3 regions of the Anaerotignum faecicola genome follow, and region 1 is predicted to be linked to each of the others. Evidence: riboswitches for the same ligand, from Rfam matches in the RefSeq annotation. Region 1 holds a riboswitch; each other region holds the start of a gene.

The links. A riboswitch is a leader RNA that binds a small molecule or an ion and turns the genes downstream of it on or off. The one in region 1 is predicted to bind cyclic di-GMP.
Region 2: it holds a riboswitch for cyclic di-GMP, as region 1 does, so the genes downstream of both, EJE48_RS04780 (leucine-rich repeat protein) here and EJE48_RS10895 (transglutaminase-like domain-containing protein) in region 1, are expected to answer to the same signal.
Region 3: it holds a riboswitch for cyclic di-GMP, as region 1 does, so the genes downstream of both, EJE48_RS03650 (S-layer homology domain-containing protein) here and EJE48_RS10895 (transglutaminase-like domain-containing protein) in region 1, are expected to answer to the same signal.

The regions. Positions count from the first base shown of each region.
Region 1 is NZ_BHVZ01000014.1:192,962-199,129, forward strand. Features, by position in the region: gene EJE48_RS10895 (transglutaminase-like domain-containing protein) at 379-1,206, opposite strand; cyclic di-GMP riboswitch class I at 1,219-1,306, opposite strand; gene EJE48_RS10900 (amino acid ABC transporter substrate-binding protein) at 1,640-2,428, shown strand; gene EJE48_RS10905 (amino acid ABC transporter permease) at 2,546-3,196, shown strand; gene EJE48_RS10910 (amino acid ABC transporter ATP-binding protein) at 3,213-3,977, shown strand; gene EJE48_RS10915 (hypothetical protein) at 3,990-4,808, shown strand; gene EJE48_RS10920 (HAD hydrolase family protein) at 4,966-6,168, shown strand, end outside.
Region 2 is NZ_BHVZ01000001.1:975,899-982,066, reverse strand. Features, by position in the region: gene hcp (hydroxylamine reductase) at 1-1,033, shown strand, start outside; cyclic di-GMP riboswitch class I at 1,230-1,305, shown strand; gene EJE48_RS04780 (leucine-rich repeat protein) at 1,411-2,652, shown strand; gene EJE48_RS04775 (leucine-rich repeat protein) at 2,673-5,312, shown strand; tRNA gene EJE48_RS04770 (tRNA-Ser) at 5,428-5,515, shown strand.
Region 3 is NZ_BHVZ01000001.1:755,820-761,987, forward strand. Features, by position in the region: gene EJE48_RS03635 (M56 family metallopeptidase) at 1-1,594, opposite strand, end outside; gene EJE48_RS03640 (BlaI/MecI/CopY family transcriptional regulator) at 1,601-1,978, opposite strand; gene EJE48_RS03645 (beta-class carbonic anhydrase) at 2,120-2,683, opposite strand; cyclic di-GMP riboswitch class I at 2,875-2,966, shown strand; gene EJE48_RS03650 (S-layer homology domain-containing protein) at 3,020-5,890, shown strand; gene EJE48_RS03655 (stalk domain-containing protein) at 5,949-6,168, opposite strand, start outside.

The DNA.
Region 1 (6,168 bases):
CAAGTTTTGTTGAAAAAATATGGAAAAATGATGACGGCACGGAAAATGGGGACATGCCGCTATCTAAATATAGAAAACTTGTCTGTTTTTAATGAAAAATAAGCGTTGCTTTTATGCAAAACACCTGAATCGAATTTATTATAATCATCTTAATCCGATTCAATCAAGTGTTTTGCGCAAGCCTGTCCATTTTTCATAGGCAGAGTTTTCCTTGCTTGTGTTGTAGTGGCTATTGGTTGCTTCCTGTACCGCCAGATAATACCATGCGTTTGTGTCTGCGTTATCTGTAAAGGTAGAAATGGTTTTGTTATAGGAAACATATAGCGAAGAAAAGACTTCCTGCTATGTGTTTTTTCTTTATTACATTATTACAATCTGTTATGCTGCGATTGCAAGAGAATCGCTCTGCTGTGCGTAGTGCAAAGGAGATACGCAATCGGACAGGCTGTTTGCGTTCAGTACACGCTCTGTTACAGCGTAGGTCAAATCAATCTGATACCAAGCACCGTCTACGTTTACCTTGTTCCAAGCATGGTAGCTTCTGCCGGCATAGCCCTTTGTCAAAGAGCAAGGGATGCTCTGGCTGCGGCACATAGCTGCAAACAGAGAAGACAGGTCATAGCAGATGCCCTTGCTACTGTTCAGCGTAGCACTTGTGTCAGGGATATATTTGCTTACCTTGCCGGATGTGATTTCATCTGCAAGCTTTGTATCGTAGGTGTAATGCCCTGCAATGTAGTTGTAGATTGCGGTTACCTTTTCTGCATCGGTTGCTGCGCCCTTGCAGATTTCAGCCGCCTTTTGGCTGACTGCATCACCTGCTGCAAACTGCACATCTGCGGTGGAGATAAGGTAGGGAGCATATTCGTTTTTGATTTTTGCATTTACGGTTTCTCTGCTGACAACCTGATAGGTTGTACCGGAAATGTTTTCACATACGGTAATGGTGTATGTGCCATCGCCCTGATCCAGAGAGAACTCTGCAGTTTTGCCGCTGGGGCAGTTTTTATAGGAGGTCTTATTGTCACCGTACTGGATGCCGACCTTCAATTTGGAATCGGAAGTGTAATTTACGGTAACAAAACCATCTTTTGCATGGGAAGTGTCAATAGAACCTGTAGAAGCGCTGGCTGTTACCACGCCTGTCATAGACATTAAAATAAAGGCTGCAACAAATGTGCAAACACAAGAAAAAAGCCGTTTCATACGGAATCTCCTTTCGGTAACTGGCTGCCAGCCCTTTTTCAAGGGGGAAGGCCCTATAGCTTTGCGTCGCCACCTTTCGATGGGTTTGCTATTATCGTTTGAGATGCTGTCGACTACGGCTGCATCTTTTACTGATATTGATTGTATTATTTTTTATACCTACACTATATACCTTTTTTCGCGTTTGTCAATAGAAAATCGCAAAAAATCTGAAAAATCGACAAAAACTCGGCGTACAGACGGATGGGAGAAAGAGGTGGCAGGCACTGCACACAGGGCATGAGAGGACTTGTGTATTTTGCATAAAAAATAAGGAAGAAAAAGCAGATTCTTTTGCTTTACTTTAGCGTAGCAATGTGATACTATGATGAAGAACAAAGGAGCGGCGCTCCGCAGGAACGAAAAAACGATATGAAAAAGGGGACGATAGCGTATGAAAAAGTATTTGGCACTGTTTTTGACAATGGTTATGGGTGCGTCTGTTCTGGCAGGCTGCGGCGGCTCTGACAGCGCAAAGACCTTCACTGTAGGCTTCGATGCGGAATATCCTCCTTATGGCTACAGAACAGAGAGCGGCGATTATGCCGGCTTTGATCTGGATCTGGCTGCTGAGGTCTGCGAAAGAAACGGCTGGGAGCTGGTAAAGCAGCCCATCGACTGGGATGCAAAGGATATGGAGCTGAACAGCGGTGCAATCGACTGTATCTGGAACGGCTTCACCATGACAGGCAGAGAGGATGAATACACCTTCTCCAAACCCTATGTTGACAACAGCATCGTATATATTGTAAGAGCGGATTCCGATATTCAGACAGAGGCTGATCTGGCAGGCAAGCACGTTATTACACAGGCAGGCTCCTCCGCACTTTCCGCTTTGCAGGATGAATCCAAGGCAGATGTAGTAAATTCCTTCGCATCTCTGGATGAAATCGCAGATTACAACACAGCATTCATGAATCTGGAGGCAGGCACAAATGATGCCATCGCGGTAGATATCGGCGTAGCACAGTATCAGCTGACAACAAAGGCAGATAAATTCAGAATGCTGGAAGAGCCCCTTTCCACAGAGCAGTATGCAATCGGCTTCAAGAAGGGCAATGAAGAACTGAGAGATCAGGTACAGGCAACACTGGACGAAATGGCAGAGGACGGTACTCTGGCAGAAATCGCAGCAAAGTATAAGGATTACAATCTGGATCAGATGCTTTGCCTGGGAAAATAAGAAAGAGACAGTTATGAAAAAAGCTGGGAAAGACGGTGGGAAAGCTCCTGCCGCCTTTCCTGCGTTTTAGGAATTTCTCGGATTCCTGCATTTTACGGTTAAGAAAGGAAATTTACTATGAATTTTGCGATTATTGCACAGCAGCTGGTAAGCGGCATGGGCTCCTCCCTGATGATTTTTGTGCTGACACTGCTGTTTTCCATGCCCTTGGGGCTTTTGGTTGCCTTCGGGCGTATGTCAAAAATAAAGCCCTTACAGGCAGTCATTAAGGTTTTCATTGCCATTCTGCGCGGCACGCCTCTGATGCTGCAGCTTCTGGTGGTGAATTTTGCACCTTATTATCTGTTCCGTATTTCTTTGCCCAGATGGTACCGCTTCGCTGCGATTATCATCGGCTTTTCCATTAACTATGCGGCATATTTTGCGGAAATTTACCGTTCCGGTATCGAATCCATCCCCAAGGGACAATATGAGGCGGCATCCGTTCTGGGGTATAATAAAAACCAGACCTTTTTCCGCATCATTTTCCCGCAGATGGTGAAGCGCGTACTGCCTCCTGTGACGAATGAGGTTATCACACTGGTAAAGGATACCTCTCTGGCGTTCGTACTGGCGTATGAGGAAATGTTCACCGTAGCAAAACAGATTGCATCTGCAAGAACAAGTATTATGCCCCTGTTCGTTGCGGGTGTGTTCTATTTCATCTTCAATGCTGTGGTTGCATTCGCAATGGAACGCATTGAAAAGAAACTGAGCTATTACCATTAAGAAAGGAGGGCATACAATGAATAAGGTATTGGAAATTAAGCACTGCAATAAAAGCTTCGGGGAAAACGAAGTGCTGAAGGATATTTCTCTGTCTGTAACAGAAGGACAGGTTGTGTCTATCATTGGGCCTTCCGGCTCTGGGAAATCAACCCTTCTGCGCTGCGCAACCATGTTGGAAACCATGGATGGCGGCGATTTGATTTATTTGGGAGACTATGCCGCAAAGGCGGACGCACAGGGCAAGGCGGTTTATGCCGCAAAGGAAACCCTGCAGGGCATCAAAAAGCATTTCGGTCTGGTGTTCCAGAATTTTAATCTGTTTCCCCATTATTCCGTCATGAAAAATATCACCGAACCGCCGATTCTGATCGGCAAGCGCAAAAAAGAGGAAATTTATGCCGAGGCAAGGGAGCTGCTGAAAAAAATGGGACTGGCGGACAAGGAAAACGCTTATCCCTGTGAGCTTTCGGGCGGACAGCAGCAGCGTGTTTCCATTGCGCGTGCATTGGCAATGAAGCCGAAAATTCTTTTCTTTGACGAGCCGACCTCCGCGCTTGACCCTGAGTTGACGGGCGAAATTCTGAAGGTTATCAAGGATTTGGCGGCGGAACACATGACAATGGTAATCGTGACACATGAAATGTCCTTTGCAAGGGATGTTTCCGATCATATTATTTTTATGGATGGCGGCGTGATTGTGGAGGAGGGCGAACCCGAACAGGTCATCAATCATCCCCAGCAAGAACGTACCAAAGCCTTCCTGAGCCGTTTTCAGCAGTAAGGAAGTGGTCGGATGGAAGTGAAATTCATCAAAGCAAGCCCTACGGAAAATATGACACTGCTCATCGAAACGCCTGTGGCAAGAGAGAAGCAGCTTGCTGTGGCAGAAAGGCTGATTGCCTATGGCAGTGTATACGCTGAGCAGGCAGGCTATATCGAGGAAGCGGAAAATCCTGCGGCAGAAAAACGCCTGCAAATGATGGCGGGGGAATTTTGCGGCAATGCCAGCCTTTCTCTGGCGGCATGGCTGGCGCAGAAGAAAAATCTGCAGATTGGCGAAAAAACGGAAATTACGCTTGAGGTTTCCGGTGCGGAGGAGCTTGTTCGCTGCGAAATGAAACGAGAAGCGGAGCATCGCTTTCTTGGCAGAGTGGCAATGCCCTTACCGCAGACAATCGAAAAGAGAGCATTTACGCTGGACGGCGAAAGAATTGAGCTGACCGCAGTTGTTTTCGCAGGCATTACGCATATCCTCGTCCCTGCGTCCCTTTGGGGCGAGAATGCCGCAAAAAAGGCGGAACACGCGGCAAGGGTCTGGGCGAAGGAGCTGCCGCCTGTGTTTGGGCTTCTGCTGTTTGATGAGCAGGAGAAAAGCTTGAAACCGTTGGTTGCGGTGGAGGATGTCAGTCTCATCTGGGAAAGAGGCTGCGGCAGCGGAACCTCTGCTGTCGGGGCATATCTGGCGGCAAGGGAGAAGAAGGATGTTACCGTTTCCCTCAAGCAGCCCGGCGGCGTGATGCGCGCAACAGCTTCCTATCAGAATGGAGCGGTTACGAAAATTGAAATTACGGGCAGCGTTGCTATCGTGGCAGAGGGTACGGCATATTTATAAAAAAAGCGCAGATGAAAATTCTGCGTTTTTTTGTTATGTGAGGGGGAAACCGTGTAAAATAAGCATTTTCCTGCATTTTTTTGGCAGATAGCTTGACAGAAAGAAGGGATTTCCTCTATACTTTGCCAATAAGAACAGCGAAAAGGAGTGAAATCCTATGGTTGCAAATATTCCGAGAGTCGGTATGCGTATGGTGAAAACAGCATTGGCGGTTGCCATCTGCTTTTTTCTTTATGTTCTGCGCGGAGAGGAAGGCGTACCGATTTTTTCTACGATTGCCGCGATTATCTGTATGCAGCCCTATGCGGAAAACAGCATACAGGTTTCCATAAACCGTATTATCGGCACACTGCTTGGGGCGGTCTTTGCGCTTCTGGTGCTGTATCTGATCCAATATATTCCCTATCAGGTGCGTATCCTGCGATATCTGGTGATTTCCTTTGCGGTCATTCCTGTGATGTATGTGACGGTTTTATTGAAGCGCACGGGTGCTTCTGCGCTGGCAGGGATTGTACTGCTGAGTGTCTGCCTCTCTAATGTGGGGTATACACCGCTGGAGGGGGCAATCAATCGTTCTGTTGAAACGATTATCGGGATTCTGGTTTCTCTGGGGGTCAATAATCTGCATCTGCCACGGAAAAGGACAGAGAACTATCTCTTTGTGACGGGCTTTGACGGGGCATTATACGATGAAAAAAACGGTATTTCGCCCTATGCCTCCTTTGAGCTGAATCAGCTTTTGCAGGATGGCCTGCCGTTTACCATTGCGACAGAGCGTACACCCGCTTCGCTGATGGCGGATTTAAAGGGGCTTGATTTGCGCCTGCCTGTTATCGCGATGGATGGGGCGGTGCTGTATGATGTGAAGGATAAGCGATACCGTGCGACAAGCGGACTGCCGAAGGAATGGGTGGACAGAATCTGCACCCTTGTGAAGGAGAAGGAGTATCATTATTTCCTGAACGTGGTCTGGCAAAATGTGCTTTTGATTTATTTTGGCGAATTTAAAAATGAGGTGGAACGAGAATTGTATCTTTCTAACCGCCGATCGCCTTACCGCAATTATATTTATGGAGAAATGCCGGAGGATGGTGTTGTGGTGTATATCCTGCTGGTGCTGCAGGATGCGGATGCGGATGCACTGGAGGCAGAACTAAAAGAGATGGATACCGAACAGGAGCTGCTTTTCCTGCGGGATAAATCGGAAACGCCGGAGACATACTGTCATTTGAAGATTTATCATAAAAATGCAACGAAGAAATATATGCTGGAGCGGCTGATGGAGGAAATCCCGCAGAAGAAATGTGTTGCCTTTGGCAGCAACCGAAACGATCTTTCCATGCTGACCTCTGCACAGCTT
Region 2 (6,168 bases), on a different contig from region 1:
CAAGTGCATGGCGCTTCTGGATCAGGCAAATACCGAAAGCTACGGCACGCCGGCACCTGTTACCGTTCCGCTGACTGTGGAAAAGGGGCCGTTTATTGTGATTTCCGGTCACGATCTGCATGATCTCAAGCTACTGCTGGAGCAGACCGAGGGCAGGGGTATCAATATTTATACCCATGGCGAAATGCTGCCTGCACATGGTTATCCCGAATTGAAAAAATATGCGCATCTCAAGGGCAACTTCGGCACAGCATGGCAGAATCAGCAGAAGGAATTTGCAGAGCTGCCTGCGCCGGTGCTGTTTACCACCAACTGCCTGATGCCGCCGAAGGCAAGCTATGCCGACCGCGTATTCACCACAGAGGTGGTATCCTATCCCGAAATGACGCATATCGGCGCGGATAAGGACTTCACCCCTGTGATCGAAAAGGCACTGGAGCTGGGCGGTTATGCCGAGGATAGGATGCTTACAGGCATCAATGGCGGCAATACAGTGATGACAGGCTTTGCCCGCGGCACGGTGCTTGGGGTGGCGGATAAGGTCATCGAGGCAGTGAAAGCCGGCGCAATCAGACATTTCTTCCTTGTTGCAGGCTGCGATGGGGCACGTCCCGGGCGCAATTATTATACGGAGTTTGTAAAGCAGACCCCTGCGGATACGGTTGTGCTGACGCTTGCCTGTGGCAAATACCGCTTCAATGACCTTGACCTTGGCACCATTGGCGGTCTGCCCCGTCTGATGGATATCGGGCAGTGCAATGATGCTTACAGTGCGATTCAGATTGCCGTTGCGCTTGCCGATGCGTTCGGCTGCGGCGTGAATGATTTGCCGCTGTCCATGGTGCTTTCCTGGTATGAGCAGAAGGCGGTGTGTATCCTGCTGACCCTGCTGTATTTGGGCATCAAGAACATTCGCCTTGGCCCGACTTTGCCGGCATTTGTTTCGCCCAATGTGCTGCAGTACCTTGTGGAGAATTTCGGGATTGCACCAATCACGACTCCGGAGGCGGATTTGAAGCAGCTGCTGCAGTAAAATAAGATATCTCTCATGAAAAGGCAACCCAAATGGGTTGCCTTCTTTTTTATTGTAGTGCCTTTAAACGAAACAAAACCACCCTCTTACGAAAAAATATTACAAATTAGGATATTTTTTATAAATTAAGGTTGTAATAGAAATCCCTTTTTGCCATAATTCAAATTGCATAAAATAATAAATTCCGCAGAAAACAAGCATAATTCGGCAAAGTAGGCGAAAGCCTATGACGCAAAGCTACAGGGCCTTTCAACTGGCAGCCAGCTGCAAAAAAACGAGCATTGCCGGATAGGGGCGGTGCTTTTTCTGTTTGTGAAGAAAAAAGGAATTTATTCGCATTGGGTATAAAGAAAGTACAGATAAAGGGAGGAAAAAATATGAAGAAAAATTATTATGCGAAGGCACTTGCGCTGACCGTAGCGGCAAGTATGGTTTCTGTGCCGGCATTCGCGGCGGAGGGGACGGACGACCCTCAGGCACAGGAGAAAACGGTGGAGCAGGACGAGCAGAAAGGGGAAAAATCTGCGAAGGAAGAGCAGGAAAAGACTGAGCAGTCCGTAAAGGAAGAAAAGATAGAAGATGGAATTTCCGCAGCTTCTGATGATGACCAAGAAACTGCCGTTGCAGAAGGGGAAGTTTTTGCAAAAGGGGACTGCGGTGCAACGGAAGAAGATGAGGTTTCGTGGGAACTGGTAAAGAATAACGATACATTATACCGCAAGGCGGAAGAAAACGGATATTCCTACGCAACAACAGCCGAGGACGGATACGAAGAAGTAGGTGGCTATACCCTAACCATTTCGGGCGAAGGCAACATTGCAGATTACTACGGGAAAAATATTACGATTGATAGCTTTGAGGGGGATATTGCTCCTTGGAGAAGAGCCTTACTCAGCGATGTCGAGGCTGACAGAACAACACAGGAGGTTGTTCCAATCACAAAGGTTATTGTAGAAGATGGCATTACAGGAATCGGTACAGATGCATTTTCTTATTTGGCGCTGAATGGGACAATTACATTTAATGAAAACGTAACCCATTACGGCAGCGGTGTTTATTCGTACTGCCCTTTGATTACGACGGTTGATTTTACAAATTTCAAGCCTAAAAATGTTTCGGATTATTGGATACCGGGTCATGAAATGCTGACAGGCAGTGCCGTTCCTTACGGATTTTTTGACAAAGATAAAAGTCTGAATACCTGTATAGTAGATGGAAAAACCTACACCGGTGAGCTTGCTCTGCCGGAATGGATTGATACCATCTGTACAGCAGCATTCCGCGGAACGGGATTTGACACAATCAATTTTGACGATGGTTTGAAGGATATAAAAGAAGTAGGCCCCTATGGTATGAGTAATCTGGCAAATATTGATACATTTACCTATCCGGGGAATGTGGACTTTTATAGCGGCGAGAATCCAAACGGCGGCAAAACGTCCAGTGTTGTATTAACTGGAAGCGGCGTAAAAACTCTGATTATTCGGAATGATGTAAAGGAACTGCCCGACCTTTTCGCTTATCAGCTGAAAGAGTTAAAGAAAATTATCTTTGAGGGAGAAGTAGAGAGTATTGGGGCTCGAATGCCTTCGGCGGATGCGAAAAGCTGGAATCCGTAGAGCTTGGTAAAGTGAAATCCATGGGGAGGGGTGTATTTATCAACTGTCCTTCTCTGAAATCCCTTAAAATCGAAGGGGATGAGGGCTTGGTTCTTTCTTCTGATACTGTAGGGACTTGGGGAAAAGACTATCCCGGTGCCGCACCCTTGGAAACCTTTGAACTGGGAGCAGGGACAATCAATTTCAATTTGAAAGAGAAAAAGGCTACTCTTAAAGAGGTAAAGCTTGGTGACGGTGTAAAGAATATTCCCAATAATTTCTTAAGTGAATGTACCAATTTGGAAACTCTTGAAATCGGAAACGGTATTACAAAAATCGGGAACCATGCTTTTGAACATACAAATATTACAAGTATTACGATTCCGGACAGCGTAACAGCTATCGGGGAACAGGCATTTAACGGATGCACTTCTCTTACGGAGGTAAATATTTCAAAGAATTCTAAACTTGAAACAATCGGGAATCGTGCTTTTCAACAGACAAGCATTACAAGCATTGCAATTCCGGACAGCGTAACAGTTATTGGGAAACAGGCATTCAATAGATGTACTTCTCTTGCAGAGGTAAATATTTCAAAGAATTCTAAACTTGAAACAATTGAAGACGGTGCGTTTTATGATACAAGGGTGCTGAAAATGTATCTTCCCGGCGGAGTAAAAACGCTTGGTGTCGGTGCTTTCCAGAGAACACCTGTGAAAATTTATGATATGAGTGATGTCTATTCTTCTGATTTTACCATCGGGGATTGGTGCATCAATAACTGGTATAATACTAAAGAAGGCGAAGTGGCACCTGAATGGGCAAATAATCATAAGGATATTTATGTAAATAACAACGACATCTTAAATGCCTTATTAGCTAAAAATAAAGCCGGTTCTGTGACTAAAACCTGCTATGTGACAAACGGCGGAACAGTTGATATGACAAAGACAGGTTTTGAGGCTGTTTCTCGTCCGGGCTATACTGTGGAATGGCACAAAAACGCAGACTTTTCCGATGCGGCATATACAGGTAAGCCTAAGGACAGCGAAAATTATTATGCAAAATGGACTTTGAAGGATTCTACAAATACGATTGAAGTTACTTATGATGCGAATATCAGCGGTGTAACGGCAAAAACGTATGCTGAAATTAAAGGAAATGAGCATCTTGCAAAAGCAAGCAGCTTTAGACGTGCCGGTTATACATTTACCGGATGGAACACAGCGAAAGATGGCAAAGGCACTGCCTATGCGGTTAGTGATATTATTCCCACGACCGCGGATATTACCGTTTATGCGCAGTGGAAGCTGAATGCACCTACAGTTTCCGTAACAGGCAATGCGACAAAGCAGTATGACGGCGGGAATGTTACTCTCACAGCGGCAACGTCTGTTTCCGGTGTTACATATCAGTGGCAGAAGAACGGCGTAGCTATTGAAGGCGCAACAAAAGCTACATATACCGCGAAAAATGTTGCGGACAGCGGAAGCTATACCGTTAAGATTACGGATGCAGAAGGCAAAACAGCCGTAAGCAGTGCGACAGCAATTTCCATTACAAAGAAAGAAGTGGCAGTGCCTACGGTGGAAAGCAAGATCTATAACGGCACAGTATTGAAAGCAGATGTAACCGCAACAGCTGATTATGATGTTACAAAGAATGAAGGCGGAAAGAATGCCGGTGTGTATGATGTTGTTTTAACCTTGAAGGATGCAGATAATTATAAGTGGGCTGACAGCGAAGAAGCTGCAAAAACGATTCCTTTTACAGTTGCACCCAAGAAGGTAGAATTAACTGTAGATAATAGCACATTGAAAGGCGCAGGCAGTGTTACATTTACGGTTGACGGCGTTTGCAACGGAGATACAGCAAAGGTTGTATGCGACGTTGACAGCATTAAGGTAGAGGGCTTAAAGGCTTCTTTGCCGAATGCAACTATGGAGTATACATTTACAACAGACATGGGCGGCAATTATGAACCTGCAAGCTGTGTTGTTTCCGTAACACGCAGAAAATCCGGTTCTTCTTCCTCTGACACCTCCGCCCCGACCTACGGCGTAAGCACAGGTAAGACGGAAAACGGCGAAATCTCCGTTACCCCCGCGAAGGCAGAAGCCGGCGAAACAGTGACCATCAAGGCAACCCCCGACAGCGGCTATCAGCTGGACAAGATGACGGTAAAGGACAAAAACAACAGCGCCGTAAAGCTGAAAAAGGTGAACAATAACGAATACACATTTACCATGCCCGTCGGCAAGGTTTCCGTGGATGCGACATTCGTGCAGAAGGATGCGGCAGATGACAGCAACGCGGCTGAAGCAGGCAAGACCATTAAGCTGCAAATCGGCAGCCGTATCGTTAACGTGGATAACGAAGCGGTGATTTACGATGCTGCACCCGTCATCCGCAATGACAGAACTCTGGTGCCTATCAGAATTATCACCGAGGCTCTGGGCGGCAAGGTGGATTGGAACGGCGCGACCAAAGAGGTTACGCTCTCCATCAACGATAAGGAAATCAAGATGACCATCGGCAAGATGCTTGAAAAATACGGCGTTGCACCTGTTATCATCGACGGACGTACTTTCGTACCCGTGCGCTTCGTGGCAGATGAGCTTGGCGCAGAGGTTGCTTGGGATGAGGCAACCAAAACAGTGACAATCAAAACCGCTCGATAAGGCAATTCGGCGTTCATCAGAAATGGTGAACGCCATTTTTTTGTCCCGTTTGCGAAAAAGTATTTGACAACAGGGGGTGTTTTTGATATACTAACTATTGCAGTAGGCGTTTTGTGGAGATGTACTCAAGAGGCTGAAGAGGTGCCCCTGCTAAGGGTATAGGTCATTAACGTGGCGCGAGGGTTCAAATCCCTCCATCTCCGTAGAAAAGAGACTATCGAAGGATAGTCTTTTTTATTTTGCAAAATGGAACCCGAAGCGCCACGGTGGCGCGGGAGTAGAGGGCGACCGCTGCCGGTGGCAGGAGGAGGGAGCCCGAAACTGCGAGAAATAAGGAGCGCAACGACAGAGCAAAGCGAGGGAAAATGCGCGACTATATTTCGAGGTGGGCAGTTCAAATCCCTCCATCTCCGTAGAAAAGAGACTATCGAAGGATAGTCTTTTTTATTTTGCAAAATGGAACCCATAAGGTGCGCCCAGATAAGAAACCATGAATTCTGAAATGCTGAAAGGTACGTCTACTACGTCAGTTTTCCTTGACAGCCTAAGTCAAAGGATGCCTGCGGGAAACTTCCTTGTATCCGTAGCCTTTCCGCTATTTCATTTTCTTCATGTTTTCTTATTGGGGCACACCTTTGCGCCACGGTGGCGCGGGAGTAGAGGGCGACCGCTGCCGGTGGCAGGAGGAGGGAGCCCGAAACTGCGAGAAATAAGGAGCGCAACGACAGAGCAAAGCGAGGGAAAATGCGCGACTATATTTCGAGGTGGGCAGTTCAAATCCCTCCATCTCCGTAATGGAAAAGGCTATCAAAAATGGTAGCCTTTTTTCTTTTGTGAAAAAAGAACCCTTTTTTGT
Region 3 (6,168 bases), on a different contig from region 1:
AATGCATATTCAAGCCGAAATCCACGGTCACCTGTTCTCTGCCGTTTGCCAGAGGGGTGCGTGTCACGCTGATGCGGTTAAAATTGAAGGCCTCCAATTCATACACATCCCAACCGCTTTGGCTGATAAAGCCGACCACGCTCTGCGAAAGAAAGTCCCAAATACCTTCGTCCAAATCCGATTCTGTACGGGAAACGGTGGGATGCACCTTGCCGTCCTCCCAATAGAGATTGGAGGTGAGATAGCCGGCGACAACGGTTTTTCCGTTTTCCTCCCCGAATTTCAAAAGCTCCTTCATGGTGTAATAAGCAGGCTGGCTATCCTGCATGGTATAGGTAATCATGGCTGCATTTTCGCGCTCCTCGATGGTATAGGAATCCACCCAAGGGCTGGAGCCGCCGATGACATAATTCCAATCCTCGCCACCAAGCGCCTTCTGCTCTGCGATAAACTGCGCCTTGGCAGCCTTGCCCATCTCTTTATAGCGGATTTTGCCATCTCTGTCGGAAAGAGCCTCTGCCCACCGCTCAGTCAGCTTGCGCTGTTCTGCGGTCAGGGTGCCTTGACTTACTGCTGTATCCTGCGTGGACTCCGATGCTTTCTCGTCCTTTCCACAGCTGATGAGGCAACCGCAGGTCAATGTCAGCACAAGCATAACAGAAACCAGTGCCATGCCCTTTTTTCGTTTGCTTTGATTCATAATCTCCACCAGCCTTTCCTGCAATGCCCGTTTCCCATCGGTGAAACAGGTTGTCAATGCTGCCTGCTTTTCGATGCTGCGCTCCGCCTCCTGCAAAATCATCAGGCCATACGCCTTGCGATACGCCGCATCCCTGCCCTGCACCGCCATGCTGTCGCAGGAAATTTCCAAATCCCGCTCTGCGCGCTTTGCCATCCGCCAGACCAAAGGGTTGCACCAATGGATACTTCTTGCGGCAAGCAGCAGCAGCTTATACCACAAATCCTTCCGCCGCCAATGGATCAGCTCATGACGGAAAATCATTTCCAGCTCCTGCGCGGTGTAGTGCTCATGGGGCAGATAGACAGTTGTGCGGAATAAACCGACCGCCATAGGACTTTCCAGCACAGGGCAAACCATGAGCCGCGGCTGCGTTTTGCCTGCCGTTTCGGCGAAAAACGCCTTTGCTTCGGCAGAGGGCTCTTTCTCCCAACGGCGGAGCAGCCTTTTCATCCGAAAAACGGAAACCGCTGTCCGCAGGGCGAAAAACAGCACGCCTGCCAGCCAGAGCGCAAAGCCAATCTGCAAGGGCTGCAAGGGTTCGGCTTGGGGCTGTGTCTGCTTTTGTGCTGCGGCTGCTGCGCCTTCTGCCTTTGGCGGTGCCTGCACGGGATTGAATTTCGCCTGTACCCATTCATTCGCCTGCTCCTCGGAAATTGCCACATGGATGGGGGCGGTTTCCTGCGGAAGGGTCAGATTCCACGGAATGAGCAGACGCACGGCAAGCACAAGCCAGATGACATAGGATACCTTAGCGGCATACCGCTTAGACAGGCGCGGCAAAAGCCAAAGTGCCGGCAGAATAATCGGAAGCATCCAAAGGCCGACCTTCAAATATTCCAGAAAAATACGCATGGCAGCTCACCCCTCCGTTTCGTCCTCGATAAACGCCTTCAATTCTTCTAAGTCCTCTTTTGTAACCGAATGATTGACATAAAGACAGGCAACCAAATCCCTGAGAGAGCCACCCGTCCATTTCTGAAAATAGCGGCGGCTATCCTCCGCGAGATAGTCCTCATCTGTGACGAGGGGGGTATAATAGCGGCTTTTGCCCTGCTTCTCCGTCTGCAAAAAGCCACGGCGCACCAGTCTGCCCAGAAGGGTCTGCAAAGCGGATAAATTCCAAGGGCGTTCCTTTTGCAGCTCCTCGCGGACGGCAGAGGTGCTGGCAGGGGATTCGATATGCCAGATTGCCTGCATGACCTTGAGCTCTGTATCGGGTAATTTCTGTTTTTCCATGGGGTTCACCTCTTTTACCTACAAGTGTATGTTTATTTATAACATACAGCTGTATGTCCATTCTGTCAAGCGAAATTTTATAAATTTTCCGTAAAAGAAAAAAAGCCGCCGTTCGTAAAGCGAAAAGCGACTTTTTGTATTTTATTCTTTTCTCTCGGAAACGCCGCGGACTGCGCCCGTATGGGGGTCCATGATGAAGCCGAGCACCTCCAGATCCTTAGGCAGCAGCGGATGCTCCCTAATGGCATCGACGGTGCTTTGCACAGAATGATTGATATCCCCGAAGCCGGTCAGCCATTGCTCCACGTTTTTATGGTTTTCATCCACATGGTCAATCGCTTCCTGTGAAATGCCGCGTTCCTTCATCTTGGCAATCATTTCCTTCGGGTCAAGCAGGCGACCGCCGCAATCATCATGCCCGATGACAACGACCGTATCCACGCCCAGCTCATAGACTGCAACCAGAAGGCTGAAAATGACACTGCCATAGGGGTGCATCACGCGACCGCCTGCGTTTTTAATCAGCTTGACATCGCCGTTTTTCAAGCCGAGGGCGGCAGGCAGAAGCTCCGTCATGCGGGTATCCATGCAGGCAAGAATGGCGATTTTACGGTCCGGATACTTGGTTGTGGTATACTTTTCATAGAGACCATGCTCCACGAAGGCACGGTTATAATCCAACATTTTCTTTACGAAATCATTCATAAAAGGGCTCACCTCGTTCATTGTTTTTTCATATTATACTCTTTTTTAAGGATTTTGTCTCTTTTTGTATGGCAAAATATTACAAAAAAATAAAAAGGCACTTGTCTTTTTATGTGAATATGCTATTCTATTCTTATACAACACTAATGTAACTATTTTTATTTCTGTGCGGACGCAGGAACGGGCGTATGTACAGAAAAAGGCACAATCGGTGAAAGCCGATGTCGCAAAGCCAAGGGTCTAAACGGCGAGGGGATTTGCCGCAGGACAGCCGGCTACCGAAATACATATTGTTTCCCTGTTCCGAAACCCGCAAACAGGAAAAGGGGGGTTTTTATGACAGAGAAAAACAAAGGCAAGAAGCTTCTCACTTGGACATTGGCACTTTCTATGACGCTTGCCCTGCCGCCAGTTGGGGTATTCGCAGAGGATGGTGCCGGGGGCGAAGGCTCTCAGCAGACGAATAGCGCGCCTGCTGCAGAACAGTCTGACGGCTCGTCCAATGGAAGCGGAACAAGCAACAGCGAAACAACAGAACCAACAAGCACACCTGAGAACGGCGGACAGAAGACCGAAACTGCCCCCCCCTCAGGGACAACCGGTACTTCTACTTCTTCCGGTGAGGGGCAGAACGGTAAAGATGAAACCTTAAAGCCTTTACTGGCACCTGTAAGCGGTGGAGAAGCAACGAAAGACGAGGGCGAAAGCAACCCTGCTCCTATCAAGGGTGAAGATGAAAACAAAGACGAAACAACTGGCGAAGTAAAGCATGAGGCAACCATCGATGGAACACAATACGATACGTTGAAAGAAGCAATCAGAGCTGCTCAAGACGGCGATACCGTTGTACTGGCGAAGGATGTAACCGCAAACATCAGTATCAACAAATCTATTACACTGAATTTGAATGGGAAAACCTTAACTGCCGACGAAGGAGAACGTGCGATTGAAATTACTCCTACGGTTGATTTTCCAGATGAGCTTAAAACGATACTCCGACAAAGCCATAGCATTGAAAATCCATATTTCCCCAATATCGATTTCAAAAGCTCCCCCTTCCTCTCTGAATATGAGGAGACCTATCCGGATACGTTTAATCTTCCGGTAATCAATGTTAAAATCAAAAATGGTACTATTACAGGTGGGGATCTTTCAAGCAAACAGGACGGTGAAAATAACCAAGCTTTCATCCGCTGTGGTGGCGGCATCCGTATCAGTTCCTGCACTGTTGAATTAACGGACTGTAATATTGAAGGCAATAAAGCAAGGTATGGTGGCGGTATCTTCTGTTCAAACAGTACCGTTACAATCAAGGGTGGTACTATTTCCGGAAATACAGCGGTAGACGGTCATGGTAACTTATACGCAGCCGGCGGTGGTATTTCTTCCTTCAGAAGCGACTTAATCATAAACGATGTTCGGATTACAGACAATACTGCTAACAAAGGCAACACTAGCTATGGCGGCGGTCTTGGTGTAAGAGGTGGTTCTCTTATCATGACTGACACTACAATTAGCAAGAATAAAGCGATCCAGAGTGGCGGCGGTATCTGCATCGGTCCTGTAAATAGCAGTAGTAAATCTATATTTCCTGTTGAATTTACAATTACAGGCGGCTCTATTTCAGAAAATGAATGTACTTATAATGGTGGGGGCATTTACTATGATTCTGTGCAGACTGCAGAACAAAGCCTCCCATGCTCTATTAGCGGAACTGAAATCACCAAAAACAAATCTACCCACAGCGGCGGCGGTATCTATTTAGGTAACAATACTATGTTAACAGTCGGAGATTCAACCCGCATTTGTGGCAATAGTGCTACAAATGAAGGTGGCGGCATTAGTGCCCTTAATGTCACCTCTCTGAATTTAGGCAAGGTTGATATTAAAAATAATCAAGCCTCTGTTCGCGGTGGCGGTATCTACGCACAGACTGTCGGAGCCTTTCAGCCGATCATCACATGCTCCGAAGGTGCTTGTATTGAGGAAAACAATGCCGCTACCGGCGGTGGTATTGCCACCTATGCATATCCAAACACAGAAGCACCTATGACTATAAACATTGAAGCAGGTGCTTCTGTAAAAAATAATACCGCTACAGCTGGTGGCGGTGTTTACACCTATGATCACACAAATCTGACTGTTGAGGAAGGTGTAGCTCTGTATAACAACACGGCAACCGATATGGCTGATGATTTATTCCTGTATAATTCTACTTCTACGCTTCCAAAAGCTACCGATATGTCCGGTGACAAAATTCTTGCTGATGGCAAAGAAATCACCGGTTGGTTCTATGACGGTTGGTATAAATGGAATACCGAAAAAAATGACTGGGATGCTATCTCGCGTTGGGGAAAAGAAGTAGACGGTTCTAAATATTATGATGAATACACTCCCATCGCAGGAGAAACGACCTCGATGGCATTGAAAGCGGCATACAAACCCGCACCTCCCAGCGGTGGTGGCGGCGGTGGCGGCGGACATCGTCCCAAGCCCAAGCCGACAGTAGAAATTCCTGATGATGACGCACTGGGTCTGAACAACACTGACCACTTTGCTTACATTGTTGGTTACGGGAATGGCGAAGTACAGCCGCAGAATTCCATCACCCGTGCAGAGGTAGCGGCAATCTTCTTCCGTCTGCTTGAGGATGGTATCCGCAGTGAAAACTTCACACATCAGAATGATTTCTCCGATGTGGCGGCAGATGCATGGTATTGCAGCTCCGTTTCCACGCTGAGCAGGATGGGCATTATCGCAGGGTATCCCGATGGGACATTCCGCCCGAACGCACCCATCACGCGTGCGGAATTTGCGGCAATCGCAACACGCTTTGACAACAACGGCGACAAAACGCCCGTAAGCTTCACCGATATCATCGGGCATTGGGCAGAAGGCGAGATTACGGTTGCGGCGAACCATGGCTGGGTAAGCGGCTACGGCGACGATACATTCCGTCCCCAGAATCAGATTACCCGTGCAGAAACCATGTCTCTGGTAAACCGTGTGCTGAAGCGTCTCCCTGAGACTCCGGCGGATTTACTTCCCGACATGATTACATGGACGGATAACGCTGATACAAGCAGCTGGTATTACCTGCCCGTGCAGGAGGCAACCAACAGCCATTACTACGAATTCAAAGAGAATTCCAAGCATGAAAAATGGACAGAGCTGCGCGAAACACGCGATTGGTCTAAATTAGGATAAAAAAGGCAATAAAAAAGGAAGGGTTAACATCCCTTCCTTTTTTATTGCCTTAAAACCATCAGCTTTCAGACAAAGCAAGCTTTATGGTTGTATCCGCATAAGGTACTTTTACCTCCGGCGAGCCTGCCGCGTAAGGCAGGATATCATAAGGATTATAATACAGAACCAGTGCATCCTCGGTCAGGCAGAAATTGACTGCGGAGAGTGCTTTCTCGCTGTTCTGCTGATAATACTCAAGCAATTCGCCTACGGTTTCTTTGACATACGCGTCAAATTTT